Regions from separate parts of the Pedobacter sp. CG_S7 genome, predicted to be linked through region 3. Evidence: riboswitches for the same ligand, from Rfam matches in the RefSeq annotation. Region 3 holds a riboswitch; each other region holds the start of a gene.

Region 1 (8,102 bases), on a different contig from region 3:
ACTTCTTCTTTGGTGCCGTTCAGTTCAAAGGATAGCACTGCACCAAAACCGTTTTTCAGGTATTTCTTTGCAAGGGTATGATAAGAGCTACTCTCCAAGCCTGGATAGCTAACAGATCTAACCAGCGGATGGTTTTCTAACCATGTTGCCAGTTCCAGTGTATTTTCTACATGTCGTTGTACCCTTAAGGATAAAGTTTCCAGTCCTTGAATCAACAAGAAAGAGTTGAATGGGGAAAGGGCAGGGCCAAAATCTCTTAAACCCTCTACACGGGCACGGATGGCAAATTGAATATTTCCAAAAGGACCATTGCTGCCAAATACATCGTTGAAAACCAAACCATGATAACCTTCAGAAGGGGTAGAGAAGGCAGGGAATTTTCCATTTCCCCAATTGTAATTACCTCCGTCAACAATGATACCGCCAACGCTGGTTCCATGCCCGCCTATCCATTTTGTAGCAGAAGCTACAACAACATGGGCCCCATGTTCTAAAGGTCTGAATAAATATCCTGCAGCACCAAAAGTATTGTCAACAACTAAGGGAAGATCATATTTATTGGCAATACTTGCTATTTTCTCAAAGTCAGGGATACTGAAAGAGGGGTTACCTACCGTTTCAAGGTAAATAGCTTTGGTTTTTTCATCAATAAGTGGGATGAATTCTTCAGGGTGGTCGACATTTGCAAAACGCGCTTCTATACCCAAGCGTTTAAAAGCCACTTTAAATTGATTGTAGCTGCCACCGTATAAATGAGAGGAAGAAACAAAGTTATCTCCAGCCTCTAAAATATTGTTTAATGCAATGAATTGTGCGGCCTGTCCAGAAGCAACAGCTACTGCAGCAACGCCACCTTCCAGAGCGGCAACCCGTTTTTCAAAAACATCTGTAGTAGGGTTCATGATGCGGGTATAGATATTTCCAAATTCTTTTAAAGCAAAAAGATTGGCCCCATGTGCTGAATTTTTAAATCCATAAGAGGTAGTTTGGTATATTGGAACAGCTCTTGAACCGGTTGTTGGGTCAATTTCTTGTCCTGCATGTAATTGTAGCGTTTCGAATTTATAGGGTGCTGACATTTTATTTTTTTTTATTAAGGTTCTATTGATTGATTTTCTGCTTTTGATGATTATAAAGCGCAAGAGATTAAAGCATAAAAAGGTAGACTTTTTATGGCTAGTATAGGCAACAGCACATACTCATAGTAGGCTGCATACAACAAGGGAAAGAATTTTGGGTTAAAAAACGCTGTAATTGTTCTTTGTTGTGTTTCGATTTTTCGCTTAAGCGGAGCTGGTTTTTGTTAATTTTCATTTTAGTATTAATTTATTTTTCCATTTAACACCTGTTATCTGGTCAGGAATTGGCACCTTCTTCCTGTTGGGAGGGTTGCCAGTGGGTCAGGGAGCCTGTCTCTCGCCACTTCTTAATAAATCAATCTCTGAAAGAGTATTGACTTGATCAACATGTTGTTGTTGTTGTTGATAGTCCAAATGTAGGGAATAAAAATTAATTACAAAATTAAATTCTGAATATTTTAAAATTTATACCCTACAAAATAATTAAATTAGGTTAGAGGTTGGCGAGCGCTTGTTTCATATCAGCAATCAGGTCATCAATATGTTCTAATCCAACCGAAATTCTGAGCAGGTTTTTTGGTGTTTTAGAATCTGGACCTTCCACTGATGCGCGGTGTTCAATTAAACTTTCCACGCCACCTAAACTGGTAGCCTGGGCAAATAGCTGAACTTTATTAACTACTTTCTTAGTTTCCTCATTACCTCCTTTAACTAAAATAGATAACATACCACCATAGTCGCTCATTTGTTTTTTTGCTATTTCATGTTGTGGATGGGAGGGTAAACCAGGGTAATAAACGGCTTCCACCTGCGGGTGGTTTTCTAAATATACGGCTAAAGCCATTCCATTGGCACTATGGCCACGCATGCGATAAGGCAGCGTTTTGATACTTCTTAATAAAAGGAAACAATCGAAAGGGGAGGAAACGGCACCACCTACTTGTTGAATATTTTTAATTTTCTCCCAAAAGGCATCTTTTTTAGCCGTTATTAACGCACCGCCTAATACATCGCTATGTCCACCGATGTATTTTGTAGTAGAATGCATGACCACATCTGCACCCAGTTCAATTGGGTTTTGTAAACATGGCGACGCAAAAGTATTGTCGCAAGCTAACATGATGCTGTGTTTTTTACAGATGGCAGCAATGGCGCTGATATCTGTAATTTTTAATAATGGGTTGGAAGGTGTTTCTGTCCAAATCATTACTGTATTGGATTGAATAAAGCCTTCTATTTGTGAGATAGCGGTTAAGTCTACAAAGTCAATTGTTAAGATGTCTTTAAATAAAGTCTGTAATTGTTTTTTAAAACCCCAATACATGTCGTCTGGCGCAATAATATGACTACCAGGAGTTAACGCCTGAAACATTGCCATGCCTGCAGTATTTCCAGAAGAGAAAGCACAAGCATCAGCGCCTTTTTCTAGTGCTGTTAAAACTGTTTCCAAGGCATTTCTATTAGGGTTACTCACCCTGCTGTAAATATGCCCCCCAGGATAATCGCCATTCTCGTTTCTTAAGAAAGTAGTTGAAAGACTTATCGCCGGAGTAACATCTCCTGTGGCACTTTTAATAATGTTTCCACTATGTATAGCTATGGTTTCTGTTTTCATAAAGTTAAAAGATGATAAAGTTAAATTTTTGGCAAGATTTATGCAATGACTAATGAAAATACAAGTATATGAAAAGAATATTGTTTATAGCAGCCATTTTTTGCAGCTCATTAATGGTTTTGCAAAGTTGCTCCACTACTAAAAGTACTTCAACTTCAGCAAATTTAAAAAGGAGTAAAGTTACAGGTAACTGGGTGTTAAATAACGTAACTTTTGAAGGTATTCCCGCAATTGCTGTAAGGTCTTTATTTGAAGAGGCTTCCTATAAATGCTTTATTGGTAGTACATGGAACTTAACGAATAGTGGAAATGGAAGTTATACTTTGCCAGGTGGTGAAGGGTGTTCTGCTGCAACACAAAGTATATTCTGGTCGGTAAGTACTGCTGATGAAACTTTCCAGTTTAAAAAAATCTATGAAGGTGATAAAGCCAAAAACGTAACCTCAGGTTACAGACTGGTGCTTTCTGCCACTACAGGTGACGAATTAGTGCTAAAATCGCCAATAGAATATGGCAATAAAACAGCTTATGTTGTATTGAATTTTTCTAAGGCAACAAAATAATATTGTTTTTAAGTTTGGTTTAGTTAAAAGGGGGGCTTTAATTAGTCCCCTTTTTTATTGCCCTATATTTTCTTTTACTTTTCAAAAACAATGATTATCTCAAATTTTTGTTACTTTGCTTACATTATCTTGAAATAAAATATGGATACTACAACATTGTCTTTACTTTTGAATGACCCTAATTTAACGCAAGTATTAAAAGCGATTGCCTTTAAAGTTCAAAATAAAGAAAGAATTACATTTGATGAAGGTGTTTATTTATATAAACATGCTGAATTGGGGTATTTAGGCGTTTTAGCAAATCACATCAGGGAAGAAAAACATGGTGATCAAACCTTTTTTAACCGGAACTTTCACATAGAACCCACAAACCTTTGTGTGTACGACTGCAAATTTTGTTCTTATTCCAGGTTAATTAAACAAAAGGAAGAGGGCTGGGAAATGAGCGTTGATGAAATGATGGAGGTGTTGAAGAAATACGACAATGAACCTGTTACAGAAGTTCATATTACCGGGGGTGTTGTGCCAAAACAAAATCTGGAGTTCTATTCAGAATTCTTTAGGCGTGCAAAAGCACACCGCCCTGAATTACATATTAAAGCATTAACCCCTGTAGAGTATTATTATATTTTCAAGAAGGCAAAATTAACACATTTTGAGGGAATGAAATACCTTAAAGAAGCGGGTTTAGATTCTATGCCAGGAGGAGGAGCAGAAATATTTCATCCTGAGGTTAGAGAAAAGATTGCGCATGATAAATGTAATGCCGAGCAATGGCTGGATATTCATGAACAAGCTCATCTTTTAGGTATGCGCACTAATGCTACAATGTTATATGGCCACATAGAAGAATATTGGCATCGGGTAGATCACATGGAACGTCTGCGCCAATTGCAGGATAAAACTGGTGGTTTTCAGGCTTTTATACCTTTAAAATTCAGAAATCAGAATAACCAGATGGATTACCTTCCGGAAGTTTCTGTGATTGAAGATTTGCGTAACTATGCCATCGCAAGGATTTACCTTGATAATTTTGAACATATCAAAGCTTACTGGGCAATGATCAGCAGGGAAACCGCACAATTGTCGCTGAATTTTGGTGTTGATGATATTGATGGTACGCTGGATGATACCACAAAAATTTATTCAATGGCTGGAGCGGAAGAGCAAAACCCAAAGATGAGTACCCAGGAACTTGTTGCCTTAATTAAGCAGGTAAAACGTAAACCTATAGAACGCGATACGCTATATGCTGTTGTTACGGATTATACAGCCGTTGAATTTGAAAATGAAGTTAAACCTCAGTATTATAAACTTCCTGTAATTAATTAATGGGTAAGACGATATATCTAATCAGGCATGGGGAGACAGAGCTCAATAAAACCGGAATTGTGCAAGGTCGTGGAATTGACAGCGACTTGAATGATACTGGTAGGGCTCAGGCGGAAGCCTTTTATCAGCGTTATAAAAACGTGCCTTTTGATAATATTTATATTTCTACCTTAAAACGTACGCAGCAAACTGTACAGACCTTTATTGAAACGGGAATACCGTGGCAGAAACTGAGTGGCCTGGATGAATTAGCCTGGGGTGAATGGGAGGGGAAAACCAGCACTACAGAATCTTTGCTCTTATTCAGGAATTTATTAGAGAAATGGCAATCCAGAGATTATGATGCGAAGTTCAATGGTGGCGAAAGTCCTAAGGAAGTAGCCACCCGCCTTTTGGCAGCAATGGAGGTTATCATGAGTAACAAGGGTGAAAAGGTTATCCTGATATGTATGCACGGTCGCGCCATGCGGTTATTGCTGTGCTTGCTTACCCAAAAGCCCATTTGTGCCATGGTCACGTTTCCACATAAAAATACCTCGCTTTATAAACTATCTTTCAATAACAATAAGTTTAGTATTAAAGACTTTAATAAAACCGACCATTTAAAAGTGAAATTATCTTGTCAAAAATAAAAATTTCAGCAGTTTCTTACACCAATACCAAGCCGTTTATTTACGGTATTGAACATTCAGATCTTATAAATAAAATAGAACTTAGCTTAGATATACCTACAGATTGTGCCGCTAAAGTTATTGATGGAGAGGTGGATATGGGTTTGATGCCTATTGCTGCATTTCCGCTGGTTCCTAACGGTAAAGTTATTGGAGGTTATTGTATTGGATCGGTAGGTGCAGTTAATTCAGTTTTCATATTTAGTAAAGTGCCGGTATCGGAAATAAAGACAATCCACCTGGATAGTCATTCGAGAACCTCAAATAACCTGGCTAAAGTACTTTTAAAGTTTTATTGGAAGCTGGAGGTTGTATTTACCACTGACAGCGAGGCCGCAACTGATGCTATTGTATTGATCGGCGACAGAACCTTTGGTAAAAAGGATCAATATGCTTTTAGTTACGATATGGGGGAAGAATGGATGAACTTTACCGGGTTACCATTTCTGTATGCTGCATGGATAGCGAATAAAGTTATTCCTGAATACTTTATAAAGGAGTTTGATGAAGCGCTGAGATCAGGTTTGGATCATCGGAAGGAATTACTAAAGGAATTGCCCGAAGTGGAGCAGTTTGATATGGAAGATTACCTGATGAATAAGCTTAATTTCGAGCTGACAGACCAGAAACGTGAAGCTATGAATTTGTTTTTAGCGTATATGGAACGCCTTTAATTTTGTTAAAATAAATTTAGGCTTCATTAGAATTAAATTAAAAACTTTCAATAAAAGGCGAAGCCTACGAATGAAGGTGGTATATTTACGATTTTGTAAATTGAATCATTTTGGCCAAAGAAAAGAATAAAGAAACACCATTAATGCAACAGTACAATACGATTAAAGTAAAGTACCCTGGTGCATTATTATTGTTTAGAGTAGGGGATTTTTATGAGACTTTTGGTGAAGATGCCATAAAGACTTCACAAATATTAGGAATTGTATTGACAAGACGTGGCAATGGCCCGGGTGGTCATATTGAATTAGCGGGTTTTCCACATCATTCTTTAGAGACCTACCTTTCTAAACTTGTGCGCGCAGGACAGCGAGTAGCAATTTGCGATCAGCTCGAAGATCCAAAAACGACGAAAACAATTGTTAAAAGAGGTGTTACAGAGTTGGTTACGCCTGGGGTAGCCTATAACGATCAAATTCTTAACCAAAAAGCTAATAATTACCTTGCTGCAGTTTCCTTTGATAAAAATACTTATGGTGTCTCGCTTTTGGACATTTCAACAGGAGAATTTTTAGTTGCTCAAGGTAATGCCGAATATATCGATAAAGTGCTTCAGGGTTTTAAACCAACAGAAGTAGTTTTCCAAAAGAGTAAGAGAAAAGAGTTTCTGGAGCTTTTTGGTGATAAGTTTTACACTTATAACCTCGATGATTGGGCTTTTACTTTAGATTATGCCAATGAAACTTTAAACAAACATTTTGAGGTGAGTTCATTGAAGGGCTTTGGTGTTGAAAAATTGCAAATTGGTATTGTTGCTGCAGGGGTAGTACTTCATTATTTAAATGAAACGGAACACCGCAATTTAAGACACATTACTTCTTTGTCGAGATTAGAAGAAGAAAGGTTCATGTGGCTGGATCGGTTCACGATCAGAAACCTGGAACTGGTAAGTTCTGTAAATGATAATGCAGTAACCTTATTTGATGTTCTTGATCAAACTTGTACCCCTATGGGTGCCCGTATGTTGCACAAGTGGATAATTATGCCACTAAAAGAGCTTAAGCCAATACAGGAGCGTCTGGGTATGGTAGAATTTTTGGTCAGCAACAATGAACTTGTTAATGAACTGTTAACTGCTATTAAACAAATCGGTGATCTGGAAAGATTGATCTCTAAGGTAGGCCTTCAAAAAGTTGGTCCAAGAGAATTGTGCCAGTTAAAAAAGGCATTATACCATATTGAAGAGATTAAGAAACTGACCCATCAATCTAATAACCCTTTTCTTTCTATTATTGCCGATCAACTGAATCCTTGTTTATCGATCAGAGAGAAGCTGGAACGGGAACTTTTCCCTGATCCGCCGGCATTGTTAATCAAAGGGAATGTTATTGCCGACGGCATAGATGATGAATTAGACCGGTTACGAAAAATATCCTTTCATGGTAAAGATTACCTGATCGAAATTCAAAAAAGAGAGGCTATAGCAACGGGTATTCCATCGCTTAAAATAGCTTTTAACAATGTTTTTGGTTATTACCTGGAAGTTACCCATACACATAAGGATAAAGTTCCTGCAGATTGGTTAAGGAAACAAACTTTGGTTAATGCGGAGCGCTACATTACTCCTGAATTAAAGGAATACGAAGAACAAATTCTGGGAGCTGAAGAAAAAATACAACAAATAGAAGTTCGCTTGTATAATGAACTGATGTACCAGGTGGCTACTTATATTAAACCCATACAACTTAATGCCTATCTTATTGCACAGCTGGATGTTCTGCTTTGTTTTGCGCAGCTTGCCGTTAATAATCATTATGTTAAACCAGAATTAAATACTCAAAAAGTATTAGACATTAAAGGTGGCCGGCATCCGGTTATAGAGAAAAGATTGACCGTTGGTGAAGAATATATTACTAACGATGTGTTTCTGGATAATGACAGTCAGCAAATCATCATCATCACCGGACCGAATATGTCTGGTAAATCAGCTATTTTACGACAAACCGGTCTCATTGTATTGATGGCACAAATGGGTAGTTTTGTGCCTGCTAAATCTGCTGAAATTGGTTTAGTGGATAAAATTTTTACTAGGGTAGGTGCATCAGACAATTTATCGTCTGGTGAAAGTACGTTTATGGTAGAAATGAACGAAACAGCCAGCATTCTGAAT
Region 2 (8,102 bases), on a different contig from region 3:
TAAGCCACTTCTCTGCTTCCTCTATTGAAAGGTTTTTACGGACCGCATAATCAGTAACCTGGTCTTTGGTGATTTTACCAAGACCAAAATACCGAGACTCTGGATGGGCGAAATAAAAACCACTTACTGCTGCGGTTGGATACATGGCAAAGCTCTCCGTCAGTTTTAGCCCAATTTCCTGCTCTGCATTTAGCAATTCAAATAAAGTAGCTTTTTCGGTGTGATCAGGGCAAGCAGGGTATCCTGGAGCCGGGCGAATGCCAGCATATTCTTCCTTAATGAGTTCAACATTGCTTAATTCTTCTTCTTTCGCATAGCCCCAATATTCTTTACGTACTAGCTCATGCATTCTTTCGGCAAAGGCTTCAGCCAGGCGGTCTGCCAATGCTTTTACCATGATACTGTTGTAATCATCGTAGTCTCGTTCAAATTCTGCTACCATTTCATCACAACCAATACCAGTAGTCAAGGCGAAGCCTCCAAAATAATCTGCTTTACCAGTATCTTGCTGCGCCACAAAATCGGCTAAAGCATAGTAAGGCTCACCCGCTACTTTCTCGCTTTGCTGGCGCAGGGTATGTATAGTGACAGGTTGTTTTCCTGCAACGTCTAAAATAATGTCATCTCCATTAGCTTTTGCTGGCCAAAATCCGATAACGGCCTTTGCTTTTAAGCTTTTCTCTTTAACAATTTTCTTTAGTAGGATCTGTGCATCTTCAAAAAGTTTTGTTGCTTCTACACCAATCAATTTATCAGTTAATATTCTGGGGTAACTGCCTTTCAATTCCCAAGTATGGAAAAAAGGTGTCCAGTCTATATAGGGAACCAGTTCTGTTAAAGGGTAATCTTCAAAGATTTTTGTGCCTGTAAAGGCAGGTGCCGCGGCAATTTGTTCAGAATTGATTTGAAATTTATTGGCTCTGGCCTCCTCAATAGTTTTATAACGCTTATCAGAACGTTTATTTAAATGTGCTTCGCGGGCTTTATCGTACTCCTGTCTGATAGTATTGATATAAGCATTCCGGTTATCTTTGTTCATTAAAGTGCTGCATACAGTCACACTTCTGGAAGCATCCAGCACATGTATAGCTGGGCCTGAATAATGAGGAGCAACTTTAACTGCGGCATGGATTCTGGAAGTGGTGGCACCACCAATAATCAGGGGAATTGTAAATCCTTCCCTTTCCATTTCCTTTGCAAAATGAACCATTTCATCAAGTGATGGGGTAATTAAGCCACTCAAACCGATGATGTCTGCATTAATTTCCCGCGCCTTTTTAATGATTTCCTGTGCAGGAACCATCACTCCCATATCTATAATTTCAAAATTATTACAGGCCAAAACTACGCCAACAATGTTTTTACCAATATCGTGCACATCTCCTTTTACCGTAGCCATTAATACCCTTCCTGCGAATGAACTTGTGCTGCCATCTGGATTGTCTAGTTTCTCCTGTGCAATAAATGGGAGCAAATAAGCTACTGCCTTTTTCATTACCCGGGCAGATTTCACCACTTGCGGTAAGAACATTTTTCCTGAGCCAAATAAGTCGCCCACAATGTTCATCCCGTCCATTAAAGGGCCTTCAATCACGTGTATAGGTCTATCGTATTTTTGGCGGGCTTCTTCTACATCAGCATCCAGAAATTCTATAATCCCTTTGACGAGCGAATGAGATAGCCTTTTTTCTACCGTATCCTTGCGCCATTCTTCATCCTTTACCAGGACTTTTCCTTTTGATTTTACAGTTTCTGCATAATCTACGAGGCGTTCAGTAGCGTCATCCCTGCGGTTCAGCAAAACATCTTCCACATATTCCAACAATTCCTTAGGGATCTCCTCATAAACTTCGAGCATGCCGGCGTTTACAATCCCCATGTCAAGGCCAGCTTTAATAGCATGATACAAAAAGGCAGAATGCATGGCTTCTCTTACTGAATTGTTACCCCTGAAAGAGAAGGAAATATTAGATACACCTCCACTCACTTTGGCATAAGGAAGATTTTCCTTGATCCAGCGTGTAGCGTTTATAAAATCAACAGCATAATTATTATGTTCTTCCAACCCCGTTCCCACGGTTAAAATATTGGGATCAAATATGATGTCTTCTGCAGGGAAGCCTATTTCATTCACCAATAAGTCATAAGAACGTTTACAGATTGCTTTTCTTCTTTCAAAATTATCAGCCTGTCCTTTTTCATCAAAAGCCATAACGACTACAGCAGCACCATAAGACATGATCTTACGTGCACTTTCAAGGAACTTTTCTTCTCCTTCTTTCAGGGAAATAGAGTTTACAATCCCTTTTCCCTGCAAGCATTTTAAACCAGCTTCAATTACCGTCCATTTAGATGAATCAACCATGATGGGTAATTTTGAGATGTCGGGTTCAGAAGCAATAAGGTTTAGGAATTTAGTCATTGCAGCTTCAGAATCAATCATTCCTTCATCCATGTTTACATCGATAATTTGTGCACCACCCTCCACTTGTTGCCTGGCAACGGTAAGCGCAGCCTCAAAATCGCCACTTAGAATAAGTTTAGAGAATTTTGGCGAACCTGTGATGTTAGTCCTTTCGCCGATGTTAACAAAGATACTTTCTGGGGTAACCGTAACAGCTTCTAAACCACTTAAGCGCAGGTAACGCTCCGGGCTTGGTATTTTTCTAGCTTTAAGGTTTTTTGCTTTTTTAACAATGCAGGCAATGTGATCTGGTGTAGTACCACAACAGCCACCTACGATATTCACAAAACCATGCTCCATAAAATCTTCCACGAGGTGTGCAGTTTCATGAGGTGTTTCATCATAGGCTCCAAATTCATTAGGCAAGCCAGCGTTAGGATAGGCCGACACATAGCAATTTGCTTTTGCAGCAAGTTCTTCGATATGCGGTCGCATATCTTTGGCGCCCAAAGCACAGTTGAAGCCTATGCTTAAGGGTTTAGCGTGAATGATGGAGTTTAAAAAGGCTTCTACTGTTTGGCCGGAAAGCGTTCTGCCGGAGGCATCAGTGATTGTGCCGGAGATCATTATCTCAATTTTACGACCAATTTCCTGCTCGTATTTTTTTACGGCGAATATTGCTGCTTTAGCATTCAGGGTATCGAAGATAGTTTCAATTAACAGCACATCAGCACCGCCATCAACAAGTCCTTTAACCTGTTGAAAGTAAGCGTCTTCCAATTCGTCAAAAGTTAAGGCCCTATAACCAGGGTCATTTACGTCTGGTGAAATGGATAACGTTCTATTGGTAGGTCCCACAGCCCCTGCTACAAAGCATTTACGGTCTGGATGCGCAGCCATAAATTCAGTAACGGCTTCTTTTGCAATTTTTGATCCTGCAAAGCTCATTTCATAATCCAGTGTTTCCATCTGGTAATCAGCTAAGGATATTCTTTGCGTACTGAAGGTGTTCGTTTCAATGATATCTGCTCCTGCGGCTAAATATTCGAGGTGAATAGATTTTATGATATCGGGGCGAGTGAGGTTAAGGAGGTCATTATTGCCTTTAACATCACAAGGGTGATTTTTAAAGCGCTCACCTCTAAAATCCTCTTCTGTTAATACATGCCGCTGTATCATAGTACCCATTGCGCCATCTATAATTAAAATTCGTTTTTCCAGTTCTTCTTTGATACTCATGCTTTGTCTTTTTTAAGAGTAGGGTGATCCCACAGGATGATTTGACATCACCTAAAGAGGGGGTTACGATACAAAAAAGCTTATTCGGGATTCCGGTAAGGAGTCGATTCAACTTATCTTTCCGAAACGATTTTAAGCCGTTTCAGTAGAATGTAGCACCTTGTAAGCACAGGTTGCTAAGACATCGCAGGGTCTAATCCCTCCGTCTTTCTCTATAAGCTTTACAAAAGTGCAATAAAGAAAAATGATTTCCAAAGAAAACATCATGAAACCTAATAAAATTGCAAAGGCCACGCAAAATTGCATGGCCTTCCAAATTATATTCTGAATAATGTTATTTTCTACTTCCGAATATTCTTAATAAGAAAAGGAAAATATTGATGAAATCAAGGTATAGAGATAGGGCGCCCATGATTGCCAGTTTTTTACTGTCTGTTGCTGCAATTTGGTCACCATTTTCTTCAATTCCTTCTCCAATGCGTTTTAACTTTTGCACATCATAAGCTGTTAATGCAGTGAAGATGGCTACACCAAAGAAACTCATGATGTAATCAAATTGTGAGCTGCCAATAAACATATTGACTATACTTGCGATTACCAAGCCAACTACGCCAACCATTAATATTGGTCCGAATTTACTTAAATCTGTATTTGTGGTATAGCCTAAAACTGCCATGATGCCAAAAATACCTGCTGCAGCAGCAAAACAAGCGACTACAGATCCTAATTGATAGGTTAATAGGATGAAGCTTAAACTTACGCCGGTTAAGACAGCATAAAGGATGAATACCCCAAGCAGGGCATTGTAAGAAAGTTTACTTAAACCTGTACTCATTAAAAGAACCAGTCCAAGCGGGGCGAACATCGCAATATAACCCAATATAGTCATTCCGGTACGTTGACCATCTGCATTGTATTTTACTAAATAATCCATAGCTGCTGGAGTGTTAGCCATATATAAAGCTGCTAAAGTTGATAAACCCAGGGCAATGAACATCCATAAGAAAACATTTGCAAAAAATCTTTTTGCAACCATTCCTTTTTCATCCTGAACAATTTCAGGTCTTTGCACCCAGTTGAAATTATTGTTGTTATCCATTTGTTTTTTAATTTTATTTAAAGATAATGATTGTTTTGTACTTACAAAAGCTATGCCCCTAGTCTTTTTGTCAGGATTTCTTCAACTTTCTTGAAAATTTGTAAGGGTTTTAAGGTTCTCCATGCCAATTCGTCTAATAATCCGCCGAAATTTATATAATAGTCAATATTACTTTCTCGGAATTCATCAATCACATGTGCGTTGAAATTGATCCCGCAGATCCAGCCATCTTCCACATCCTGAAACCACTCTTCATAATAACTATCTTCCGAGGAATGAAAATTAAGTACATTTTCACCTATCAAAATAAATTTGTTAATACCCTCGTCAATCATCAATTCCAGGATTTCCCGCTTCAGTAGCATGATGTCATTATTAATGGCATCATTCCATTCGCCCATAAATTCGATGATGGCATAATTACTATCGTAGTCAACATAAAGTACCTTTAAATACAATGTATTAGAACCAAAATCATCCCATTGCGGGTGTATTAAAAAGTTATATAATTGTTTATCAAAATAGAACTCTGAATACTCTGTATTATAAAAAGGGGAACGCTCGTCTTCTGCAGCGATGTAATCATCCCTCCATTGATAATAAGGTTCTATTTCGTGCATAAGCTTTATCTTTTTTTATTGTCCGGCTGCTTCAATCGCTTTACGTACACTTCCATAACGCATAAGCAGGTCTTCTGCATGGTCATGATTAATGTTTAGTGCTGCCATTATCATTTGTGCTCCTCTGTCTACCAATTTATGATTTGTTAACTGCATGTCCACCATTTTATTGCCTTTAATTTTGCCTAACCTGATCATGACAGTGGTGCTGAGCATGTTCAGTACTAATTTTTGAGCTGTCCCAGATTTCATACGTGTAGAGCCTGTCAGAAATTCTGGGCCTACAACCACTTCAACTGGAAAATCACTTTCTTCAGCAATAGGGCCTCCTTCATTGCAAACAATGCAGCCTGTCAAAATACCATGTTTACGGGCGGTATTTAAGCCACCAACAACATAAGGGGTTGTTCCAGATGCAGCCAGCCCAATAAGGCTATCTTTTTCATTGATTTGGTATTCTTGTAAATCGACCCAGGCTTGTTTAGAATCATCTTCTGCATTTTCGACAGCTTTCCTGATGGCTATATCACCTCCGGCAATAATTCCAACTACAAAATCAAAAGGAACACCAAATGTTGGAGGGCATTCTGAGGCGTCAACCACACCTAGTCGACCGCTGGTGCCTGCACCTATATAAAAAAGGCGACCTCCGTTTTGCATACGTTCAGAGACAGCAGTAGCTAATTTTTCAATTTGTGGAATTGATTTTTCTACGGCTAGTGGAACAGTCTTGTCTTCCTGGTTAATCCCTTTTAAAATTTCAAGGACAGACATCTTGTCTATATCATTATACCTGGATTCTTGTTCGGTGACTCTTATCATATACAGTTTTTTGCTAAATTTCGTTAATTTCTTTCTAAATTAGAAATCGTAATATAAATCTGCAAATATAATGTTTAAATTTTTTAAATTCATAAGGCTAGTTTAGGTTAAATAACTTGGTTATTTCATAGCTTTGTGCAACAGCTGTTAAATGAATAAATATACCCGTCAAAATCTACTTATTGCACTCACTTATTCAGTAACTTTAATAGGTGGAATGTTTCTTGGTTATAAGTTTCTGAAAGATCAGGGCTATCAACTTTCAAAGCCTGTTGTTCAGGGCTTTAACAACACGGAAAAGGTAGATGAAATTATTCACCTTATCGATAGAAATTATGTTGATGAGGTCAATACAGATACTTTATATCATTTACCAATTGACAGTATCTTACATCAGCTGGATCCTCACAGTATGTACTTACCCCCAAAAGAGGCTAATGAACAAATGGAAATGCTGGAGGGAAATTTTCAGGGTATTGGTGTTGAATATTATGTGCTGAATGATACGCTGCTGGTGACTAGTGTAGTTATGTCTGGTCCGGCCTATAATTCTGGTATAAAACCAGGTGATAGGATACTTAAAATAGATGATTTTTTTGTTAGCGGAATGCATTTGCCAAAAGAGCAGATGATAGGTAAAATTAAGGGTGAAAAAGGAACTCCGGTACGTTTAGTGGTGCTCCGCCCGGGCGTTACTCAGCCCCTGGTCTTAAAAATAAAAAGAAGCAATGTTTTAGTGAGTAGTATTGATGCTTCTTATATGCTAAATGAAAATATGGGGTATATCCGTATTAGTAAATTTGGCGCAAATACCGATGTTAATTTTACGGATTCCTTAAAAGTATTGAAGTCACTGGGCATGACCAAGCTTGTTCTTGATTTAAGGGATAACGGTGGAGGATACTTGAGTGCAGCGACAGGTTTAGCTAACCAGATTCTTGCAGAAAACAAACTGATTGTATACACTGAGGGAAAACATGAGCCCAGAACAGATTATATTGCAACGGGTGGGGGGATGTTTGAACATGGTAAGTTGGCTATCCTAATTAATGAACATACCGCTTCGGCAAGTGAAATTCTAGCTGGTGCAGTACAAGATCTCGATAGAGGCATCATTATTGGTCGCCGCTCTTTTGGTAAAGGACTCGTACAAGAGCAATTTGCTTTTGGAGATGGTTCTGCACTTAATTTAACTATAGCAAGGTATTACACGCCATTGGGGCGCAGTATACAGAAATCTTATAAAGATGGGTATAAGGCTTATCAAAACGAGTTGGAAGAGCGCTTTAATGATGGAGAGCTAACGGATAAAAAACAAAAAGCTAAGGATAGCCTGAAGAAAAATGTAGCCTTTATAACAGGTGCTGGGAAAAAGGTGTTTGGCGGTGGCGGTATTCATCCTGATGTGTTTGTGAAATTGGATACGCTTGGCCTTAATCAATTTTACCACAAGTTGATTTCACAAAAGTTGTTGTTTGATTTTGTCTTTGATGTTTTGGGCAGCAGATATACCAGCAATTATCTAGAACAAAATATGGGTACTTTTAACGTTAGTCCGATAGACTTTCATTCTTTCGTAAAATACTTGGAACGCAAAAAGGTCATTATAGACAAACAGCAGCTTAATGCAGCAAAACCGTTGATTTATAATGACCTGAGGGTACTTTTATATAAGTATCATTTGGGAGATTCGGGCTATTACAGAGCCCTAAACCAATATGATAATATGATAAAGCAGGCTATAGTAAGCCTGCAGTAATCATTTATTTTTGTCTAAAATAGATTTGGATTGGCACGCCTTTAAAATCAAAATGCTCTCTTAATTTGTTTTCAATAAAGCGTTTATAAGGTTCCTTAATGTACTGTGGTAAATTGCAGAAGAAGGCAAACATGGGCGAGGTTGCATTAATTTGTGTGG
Region 3 (8,102 bases):
CGATCGTTATAATAATCTGTTCCCGAACGGAGGTTAAACGCTAAACCGTCGATAATTTTATAATTCAAACCAATACTTCCAATTAATCTGTTTCTGTTCTGTGAAACCGTATTTTCATAAGCTACCCAATAGGGGTTACTGTAATAACTGTTGTTCCAATTGAAGGTATTTCCGTTCTCATCCAAATAATTTTTCAATCTATTGACATCTACCTGTCTTCCAAACCAAGTAAACTGGAGCATTGTACTTGTAGCTCTGGAACCACCCGTTCCAGGTAAATTATCAGTACCTAGTTTGCTATAGTTCGCATTTGCGCTAATGGTCACTTTTGGTGTTAACCTTAAAGTTGTGTTCAACGCAAAAGAGTTTTTACCCTGACCCGAATTTGGAACCACGCCTACTTGCTTCAAGTTATTATAGGATAAGCGATAATCGATCTTTTCAGTTGCATCTGCTACAGAAATGCCATTGCTTAAGGAATAACCGGTTTCAAAAAAATCCCTGACATTATTAGGATGCGCTACAAATGGAACGGGTATGCCTTTAGAATAAAACTGTGGAATCAATCTTCCATCAAGTTTGGGGCCCCAACTTTCATCAACACCATCGTTTATACCAGCACCTTTTCCATCAACATAGCTAAACTTACCTTCTGAGCCCTGTCCAAATGCATTTTGATACACTGGAAGGGTAAGCAAACTTTCTAAAACTGCATTAGAGTTGAAGGTAATCCCCAGTCCTTTATTCGACTTACCCGTTTTTGTTTTGATAATAATTACACCAGCCGCCGCTCTTGATCCATATAGTGCTGCTGCATTTGGTCCTTTTAAGACACTCATTGATTCAATATCATTAGGGTTGATATCAGAAATGGTATTGGCAAAATCTCTTGCACCTGCAGAATTGAGTTGCGAATTATCTACCGGAATCCCATCTACCACAAAAAGAGGCTGATTATTTCCAGAGATAGAAGTTTCTCCCCTAATTACTATTCGCGAAGATCCCATATTTCCCTGACTATTGGTAACCCTCACACCTGCAACTTTACCTGCAAGGGCATTCACTAAATTTGTTTCTTTAGCCTCAGCAAGATTATCACCCTTAAGCTCCTGAACTGCGTATCCTAAAGATTTTTTTTGTCTGGAAATACCTAATGCAGTTACCACAACTTCATCTAATGCATTATCGCTGTCTTTAAGTATAACTTCTAAAGAATTAGTGCTGTTATCTACCTCAACTTCTTTTGTAGAAGACCCGATATAGGAAAATACCAAGGTACTTTTACCTGTTAGCGTGATGGAAAAAATGCCTTTCCCATTGGTCATAACTGCTTGTTTTGCGCCTTTAACAAATACCGAAACACCTGGTAAGGTTACGCCATCTGCAGATTTTACAGTACCTGATACCTTAATATTCTGGGCCTGTACTATTTGTGAAAGCAACAGCAAAAAGAGAATTGCCGACAGCTTAATTTTCTTGAACATAATTGGATATATTAATAATTTTAATTAATGCGTTTCCTAAAATCGAGGCATAGCAGTTGCATTTCCCTGCCAGGGACAATTTTAAAAGACTTGAAAAATGATTGTTAATTTGGGCTGAAATGCCCTGATATTTATTACTCCCTAAGTACAGCAACAAATATCGATGCGCATTCGAAGGATTAGACAGGTAAGTAAGTTTTTTTTCATCGTAATTAATTTTAACTTTTAAATAATTTACCTATCAATCAAGTTTCAAGAAGCTGCTGAATAAAGAAGCACCTCCGTAAACCAGAAGTGCTACATATATTTATAAAAATATTTTTGCATTCAACTGACTTAACTTCCCCAAATATTTTTGGGTTGGATTTAGCACCATTTACAATTGTTAATGGTTGCTAAGGTATCAACGGGCCATTCCCTCCACCTTTCTTGATAAGTATTTCAAAATAACTAGCGCAAAGATAGTATAAAAAATATATAGTCTATATAATTTATAGATTTTGTTTCTCTTTGCTTATCACTTCAACTCCTCTTCTTATCTAACATTTATATAAAAAACCATTTTAGTATTGCTGTGTTTAAAGAAGACCACCGCTTTCCTTTATTTTAAAAATCTCAATGACAACATTCTACAAACATAAATCACGCTAAAATAGAATAACACTAATCATTTATTCGATAGCATTTAAAAGGAATAAAGAATATTTCAATTAAAGAAATCTGGTACTATTTCAGACAATTAGCGCTCGAACCACTACATTTTATAATAATTAAACCAATAAATATGAAAAAAATGATGAAAGGCCTTGTCTATGGCGGACCAGGAAAAATTGAATTAAAAGATTTACCACTACCAGCAATTGAAAAACCGACAGATGCGCTGGTGAAAATTCTAAAAACCACTATATGTGGCACTGATTTAGGTATTTTACATGGCAAAACGCCGAGCTGCAAACCCGGAACAACCCTAGGACATGAAGGGGTTGGTGTTATTGAGGAATTAGGGGCAGGTGTTAGAAACTTTAAAAAAGGTGATCATGTTATCATTTCCTGTATCACCTCTGATGGAACATGTGAATACTGCAAAAAACAAATGTTTAGCCACTGTGAGGATGGCGGCTGGATTTTAGGGCATTTGATTAACGGTACCCAGGCAGAATATGTCAGGATTCCTCATGCCGACAATAGTCTGCATTCTATTCCTGCAGGTGCTGATGAGGAAGCATTGGTGATGTTAAGTGACATATTACCTACTGGTCATGAAATTGGCGTTTTAAGCGGACAAGTAAAACCTGGTGACACTATTGCTATTATTGGCGCAGGGCCAATTGGCCTTTCGGTATTACTCACTGCTCAATTCTACTCTCCTGCAAAAATATATATGGTAGACCTCGATGAAAATCGATTAAGTGTAGCGAAAAAATTTGGAGCAACCGATATCATTAATTCTGAGAAGGAAGATGCGGTAAAAAAGATCATGGCAGAAACCAAGGATGGTGTAGATGTAGCCATTGAAGCTGTTGGCTTACCAACAACTTTTGATGTTTGTCAAAAAATAATTCGCCCCGGAGGCCATATTGCCAATGTTGGCGTGCATGGAAAAAGTGTTGACCTTCAGCTACAGGAGCTATGGATTAAAAACATAACCTTGACTACCGGTCTGGTCAATACCAATACAACACCTATGTTATTAAAAACAGTTACTTCAGGAAAGTTGAATCCTAAACAATTAATTACCCACCATTTCAAATTGAATGATATACTTCATGCCTATGAGGTATTTGGAAATGCTTCAAAAGAAAAAGCAATGAAGGTGATCATTGAACCCTGAAAAAAAGTTTGTCCTAAAGTTATTTTTGCCAGGTCGTTGGCAGGTCCTTACTAGGTGGTTGGTAGGTCCTTGGTAGGTCTAAATGACCTGCAAACGACCTATCAATGATCTGCTAAAATTCCGCCATAAATCAATTGTCCTATACCGCATGCTATTTCCAAAAACAACCATAAACAACAAAGCCTGTTTTAGAAGCTGATTACTCAGCTCTAGCTTTAAACATTAATCAAAATATTATTTAAAAAATTAAATAAGCAAAATTTAAATAAAAAATAATTTTGTTTTTTTCTACTGCTAATAGCTAAATTACACTTAAACAAGTTACCAATGAATACCTATTTAGTTACTGGAGGAGCAGGTTTTATCGGATCTCATTTATGTAACGCTTTAATATTACAGAACCATAAAGTCATTAATGTCGACAATTTTGATTCTTTCTATGATCCTGAAATTAAAAGGAAAAATGTAAAACATTTAATTAACCATAAAAACCATGAGCTGCAGCAGGTAGATATTAGGGATAAAAGCGCATTAAAAAAGATTTTCGAACAAAACAGGATCGATGGAGTTATACACCTTGCAGCATTGGCGGGTGTACGCCCAAGTATTGAAAACCCTGTTTTATATGAAGAGGTAAATGTAAAGGGAACAATAAATTTGTTAGAATGCCTGAAGGAATACGAAGTTCATCAATTAATATTTGGCTCTTCTTCATCAGTATATGGAAATAGTGACTTTAAGTTACCATTTAAAGAAAATCAAATCCTTGGGCCTATGATCAGTCCTTATGGCATAACAAAGAAATCAGCTGAGGATTATTGCTATTTATACCATTATTTATACCAGATAAATACCATTGCACTGCGCTTTTTTACGGTTTATGGCCCTTGTCAGCGGCCAGATCTTGCCATTTATAAATTCACAAAAATGATCCTCCAAAACCAAACTATTCCTTTATTTGGTGATGGAAACAGCATGCGTAATTATACTTACGTTAGCGACATTGTTAAAGGTATCCAACTGGCTATTAATTACCTGGATAAAAAGAAGAATGTATTTGAAGTCATTAATTTGAGTGGCGATAAGTCTGTTAGTTTAATACAACTACAGGTACTTCTAGAAAAAGGTTTAGCAAAAAAAGCAGTCATCAACCAATTACCGATGCAGCCCGGAGATGTTTTAGGCACTAATGCCGACATCAATAAGGCTCGAGAATTACTTAATTATTATCCGGAAACAACCATAGAAGAGGGCATCATAAACTTTATTAATTGGTTTAAAACAGTACACAAATTATGATAAGCCTTCTTAATTCAACAAAACTTGGAATTCTGTTTGCTGTACTTTTATGTGCGCTGTTTTGGCAATTGGGAAGTTGGGGGGTAATAGAGAGCAGTGAGGCACGATATTCCGAAATTTCCAGGGAAATGCTGGAAACAGGAAATTGGTTAAAGCCACAATATATGCAAATAATGCATTTTGACAAACCACTAATGACCTATTGGATTACAGCAATTGGTTTAAAAATATTTGGAGTTAATGCCTTTGGTGCGCGCTTCTTTTTACAAGTAGCCTATTTGTTGCAAATATTTCTGGTTTACAAAATAACTATTGGATTGTTTGATCAAAAAAGATTAGCAATATTTGCCGCCTTTTTATACTGCGGAATACCCTTGGTGCTTATCTCTGTCCGTAATTTAACCACCGATGCGTACTTAAACACTTTTGCATTGTTAGCCGTTTTATGCTATTTAAACTATTATAAAAAGTCAGCTATAAAATGGCTCTATTTCTACTTTTGCTGTTTAGGTTTAACCATTTTGACCAAAGGCCCATTTGGGCTGTTATTACCTTTATTAGCCATCTATCCTATTCAAAAGCTGTTAAATTCAAAACCTAATATCGTTACCAAAATTAAAAGTATTCACATTTACCTAGGTATTCTGCTTGCTATAATCGTAGGCGGCTGGTGGTTTTTCTATTTAATGTATAGCTCGCCTAAATTTTATAATTTCTTTGTAAATGAACAGTTAATAAATAGAGTTGCTAATGCTGACACCATGAAAAGAAGTAAACCTTTTTGGTATTATTTTGCATTGCTGCCTTTGTTTGTGCTACCGCAGCTGAGTCTATTTATTGGAAGTCTGAGAGGGTACTTAAAACAAAAAAAGTCTGACTTAAAATGGCTAATCCTCATGTCCATCGTCCTTCCGCTGCTGTTATTTTCTTTATCCAGCTCCAAGCTTATCTTATATATTTTACCAATCATGCCCTTCATAGCCATAATATCTGCGTATTATTTATATCACCTGGAAGATCAAAAAGTTAAAGGGCACTTTATTTACATCTTTACCGTCTATTCCATAATTGCATTAGCACTTATCGTTTTATGTTTTGGTTTTGTACCTCAGTTTAATTATCAGGCCAGTAATTTCCAGTTCGTTTTAATATTATTATTGGTTCTTTATTTTTACTTCATCCTATATAAACTTAAAAACTACAAACATAAAATCTTGTTGTCGTTTCTAATACTCCCGATATTCCTAATCCCTATTTCAACAGACTTATTGAAGAAATTAGAAGTGGAAATCAATCCTATATCAGCAGTAACTAGTTTCATAAAAAGCAAGCACATGGAACATCAAAATATTATTGTTTGGAATAGGGCCATAAATGCTATTTGCTTTGATTTGCAACGACAAACTTATAGTGTAAAATACGACCATTATTCTCTCCTCCGGAATACAAATTTCCAACTCAACTTCAATTGGGAAAAACACTTGATTGATGCTAAACGAGCCGATGAACTTTCTTATTTAAACAGAATAGCACAATCGCCCTCAGTTTTGATCACTAGAGATGGTATTCCTGAAAAATATAGTTGGCTGTTAAGTTCGTATAACCAGCAAAAAGCTATCGGCAAATGGACAATTTATTACAAGAAACAATAAAGAAATGAGTTACCTAATGACCATCATTGTTCCCGTTTACAATGAAGAAGCTAATTTAGACCGCGTAATTAGCACTTTTAACGATTACCTTTCTATAAGTACCACTAAAAGTAAGGTGCTATTTATTGATGATGGTTCTATAGATCAGAGTTTTAAAAAAATTGAATCGGTATGTGCTTTTAATCCTAGTTTCGAATTTATAAAGTTCAGCAGGAATTTTGGCTTAAGTACAGCAATAAAGGCTGGTATTGATCATATTACTACACCACTTATAGGTTATATTGATGCTGATTTACAGACCACTCCTTTTGATTTCGACTTACTTTTAAGCGAAATGAAGGATAATACTTTAATAACAGGTTATCGTGGCAATAGAAAAGATACAATCAACAAACGGATCCAATCAAAAATCGCTAATTTCATTCGCCGCAGCTTAATAAATGATGGCATTATTGATACGGGCTGTCCTCTTAAGATCATGCGTACGGCAGCAGTAAAAAAGATTCCTTTTTTTGACGGCATGGCACCGTAAAACAGGTTAATGTGCGCCACTTCCCACGAATCGCCGGGAAATCTAAATTCAGTATTTTCAATCGTTCCATAAAACCTTTGCAGGATGCGTTTGCCTATCGTTGGATGCGAAAACGTTATATCAATTATGAAATTGAAATCATCAAAATGAGGAATGGCGACGCAAATTCATAACTATTTAATTTATGCCATCGGTTTTACCGCGCAGCTTCTTTTTTCATGGAGAATGATTCAGCAATGGATTTCTTCTGAAAAAACACAAAAAACGCAAGTGCCTAAACAATTTTGGATACATAGTTTATTAGCTTCATTTTTACTGTTTATTTATGGCTGGTTTAGAAATGATTTTGCCATTGTTTTAGGTCAGTCAATTACCTATTTTATCTACATCCGCAATATGCAACTTCAGGGTGCCTGGCAGAAACCCCATCAGCTACTAAAACTTTTCTTACTGCTGTTTCCTGTATTTATCCTGATCTATTCTTTCAACAACAATCAAATAGACCTGCACAGGTTTTTTAAAAATGAAAACATACCGCACTGGTTAATTATTTTAGGCAGCGTCGGTCAGCTGATTTTTACTTTTCGCTTTATTTACCAAATGGCCTATTCTGAAAAAAGAAAAACATCTCTCCTTCCCCTGGGCTTTTGGCTAATCAGTCTTTCGGGCTGCATATTAATACTAATTTATGCAATAATCAGAAAAGACCCTGTTTTATTGATCGGACAGATTGCTGGATTTGTCGTCTATATAAGAAATATAGCAATAATCAGAAAATTAAATCGCCCTCAAATAGATTGAACGTTACTTAATTAAAAATAATGACGAACTTGTGCTAACAAGCTTAAAAAACCACCATCCTGGAAAAACCTGGGCTTATTAATCATTTAGCGCTTTAATAGCAAGACCAAAAAATGAAAGAATTTTACCAACTGAGTTACCGTGAAGTAGTTAAAGAGTTAAACACATCATTATCTGGACTTAAAAAAAATGACATTGCTTCCCTGCAAAATAAGTTTGGAAAGAATGTATTAAAGGAAGCTAAACAAAAAAGTAAAATCGCTATTTTTCTTTCGCAGTTTAAAGATGTAATGATCATCATCTTAATTATTGCTGCTGCTATTTCCTTCACTATGGGGGAACATATTGATGCCTATGTAATTTTAGCTATCATTATCGCTAATGCACTGATCGGTTACATACAAGAATATAAGGCCGAGGAGTCAGTAAGGATGCTGCAAAAAATGTCTGCTCAATATGCCATTGTGCTCCGGGACAATAACCCAGAGAAAATTACCTCAGAC

Evidence for each region. A riboswitch is a leader RNA that binds a small molecule or an ion and turns the genes downstream of it on or off. The one in region 3 is predicted to bind S-adenosylmethionine.
Region 1: it holds a riboswitch for S-adenosylmethionine, as region 3 does, so the genes downstream of both, AAKU52_RS08885 (O-acetylhomoserine aminocarboxypropyltransferase/cysteine synthase family protein) here and AAKU52_RS13505 (SusC/RagA family TonB-linked outer membrane protein) in region 3, are expected to answer to the same signal.
Region 2: it holds a riboswitch for S-adenosylmethionine, as region 3 does, so the genes downstream of both, metH (methionine synthase) here and AAKU52_RS13505 (SusC/RagA family TonB-linked outer membrane protein) in region 3, are expected to answer to the same signal.

Annotation. Positions count from the first base shown of each region.
Region 1 is NZ_JBEONS010000013.1:7,505-15,606, forward strand. Features, by position in the region: gene AAKU52_RS08885 (O-acetylhomoserine aminocarboxypropyltransferase/cysteine synthase family protein) at 1-1,079, opposite strand, end outside; SAM riboswitch class I at 1,324-1,436, opposite strand; gene AAKU52_RS08890 (trans-sulfuration enzyme family protein) at 1,573-2,694, opposite strand; gene AAKU52_RS08895 (hypothetical protein) at 2,763-3,257, shown strand; gene mqnE (aminofutalosine synthase MqnE) at 3,399-4,589, shown strand; gene AAKU52_RS08905 (histidine phosphatase family protein) at 4,589-5,221, shown strand; gene AAKU52_RS08910 (menaquinone biosynthetic enzyme MqnA/MqnD family protein) at 5,209-5,934, shown strand; gene mutS (DNA mismatch repair protein MutS) at 6,045-8,102, shown strand, end outside.
Region 2 is NZ_JBEONS010000003.1:179,953-188,054, forward strand. Features, by position in the region: gene metH (methionine synthase) at 1-3,643, opposite strand, end outside; SAM riboswitch class I at 3,754-3,864, opposite strand; gene AAKU52_RS03710 (Bax inhibitor-1/YccA family protein) at 3,978-4,742, opposite strand; gene AAKU52_RS03715 (hypothetical protein) at 4,793-5,362, opposite strand; gene murQ (N-acetylmuramic acid 6-phosphate etherase) at 5,378-6,184, opposite strand; gene AAKU52_RS03725 (S41 family peptidase) at 6,336-7,943, shown strand; gene der (ribosome biogenesis GTPase Der) at 7,948-8,102, opposite strand, start outside.
Region 3 is NZ_JBEONS010000028.1:14,559-22,660, reverse strand. Features, by position in the region: gene AAKU52_RS13505 (SusC/RagA family TonB-linked outer membrane protein) at 1-1,484, opposite strand, end outside; SAM riboswitch class I at 1,818-1,923, opposite strand; gene AAKU52_RS13500 (zinc-dependent alcohol dehydrogenase family protein) at 2,269-3,315, shown strand; gene AAKU52_RS13495 (GDP-mannose 4,6-dehydratase) at 3,643-4,614, shown strand; gene AAKU52_RS13490 (ArnT family glycosyltransferase) at 4,611-6,266, shown strand; gene AAKU52_RS13485 (glycosyltransferase family 2 protein) at 6,271-6,798, shown strand; gene AAKU52_RS13480 (lipid-A-disaccharide synthase N-terminal domain-containing protein) at 6,952-7,599, shown strand; gene AAKU52_RS13475 (cation-translocating P-type ATPase) at 7,713-8,102, shown strand, end outside.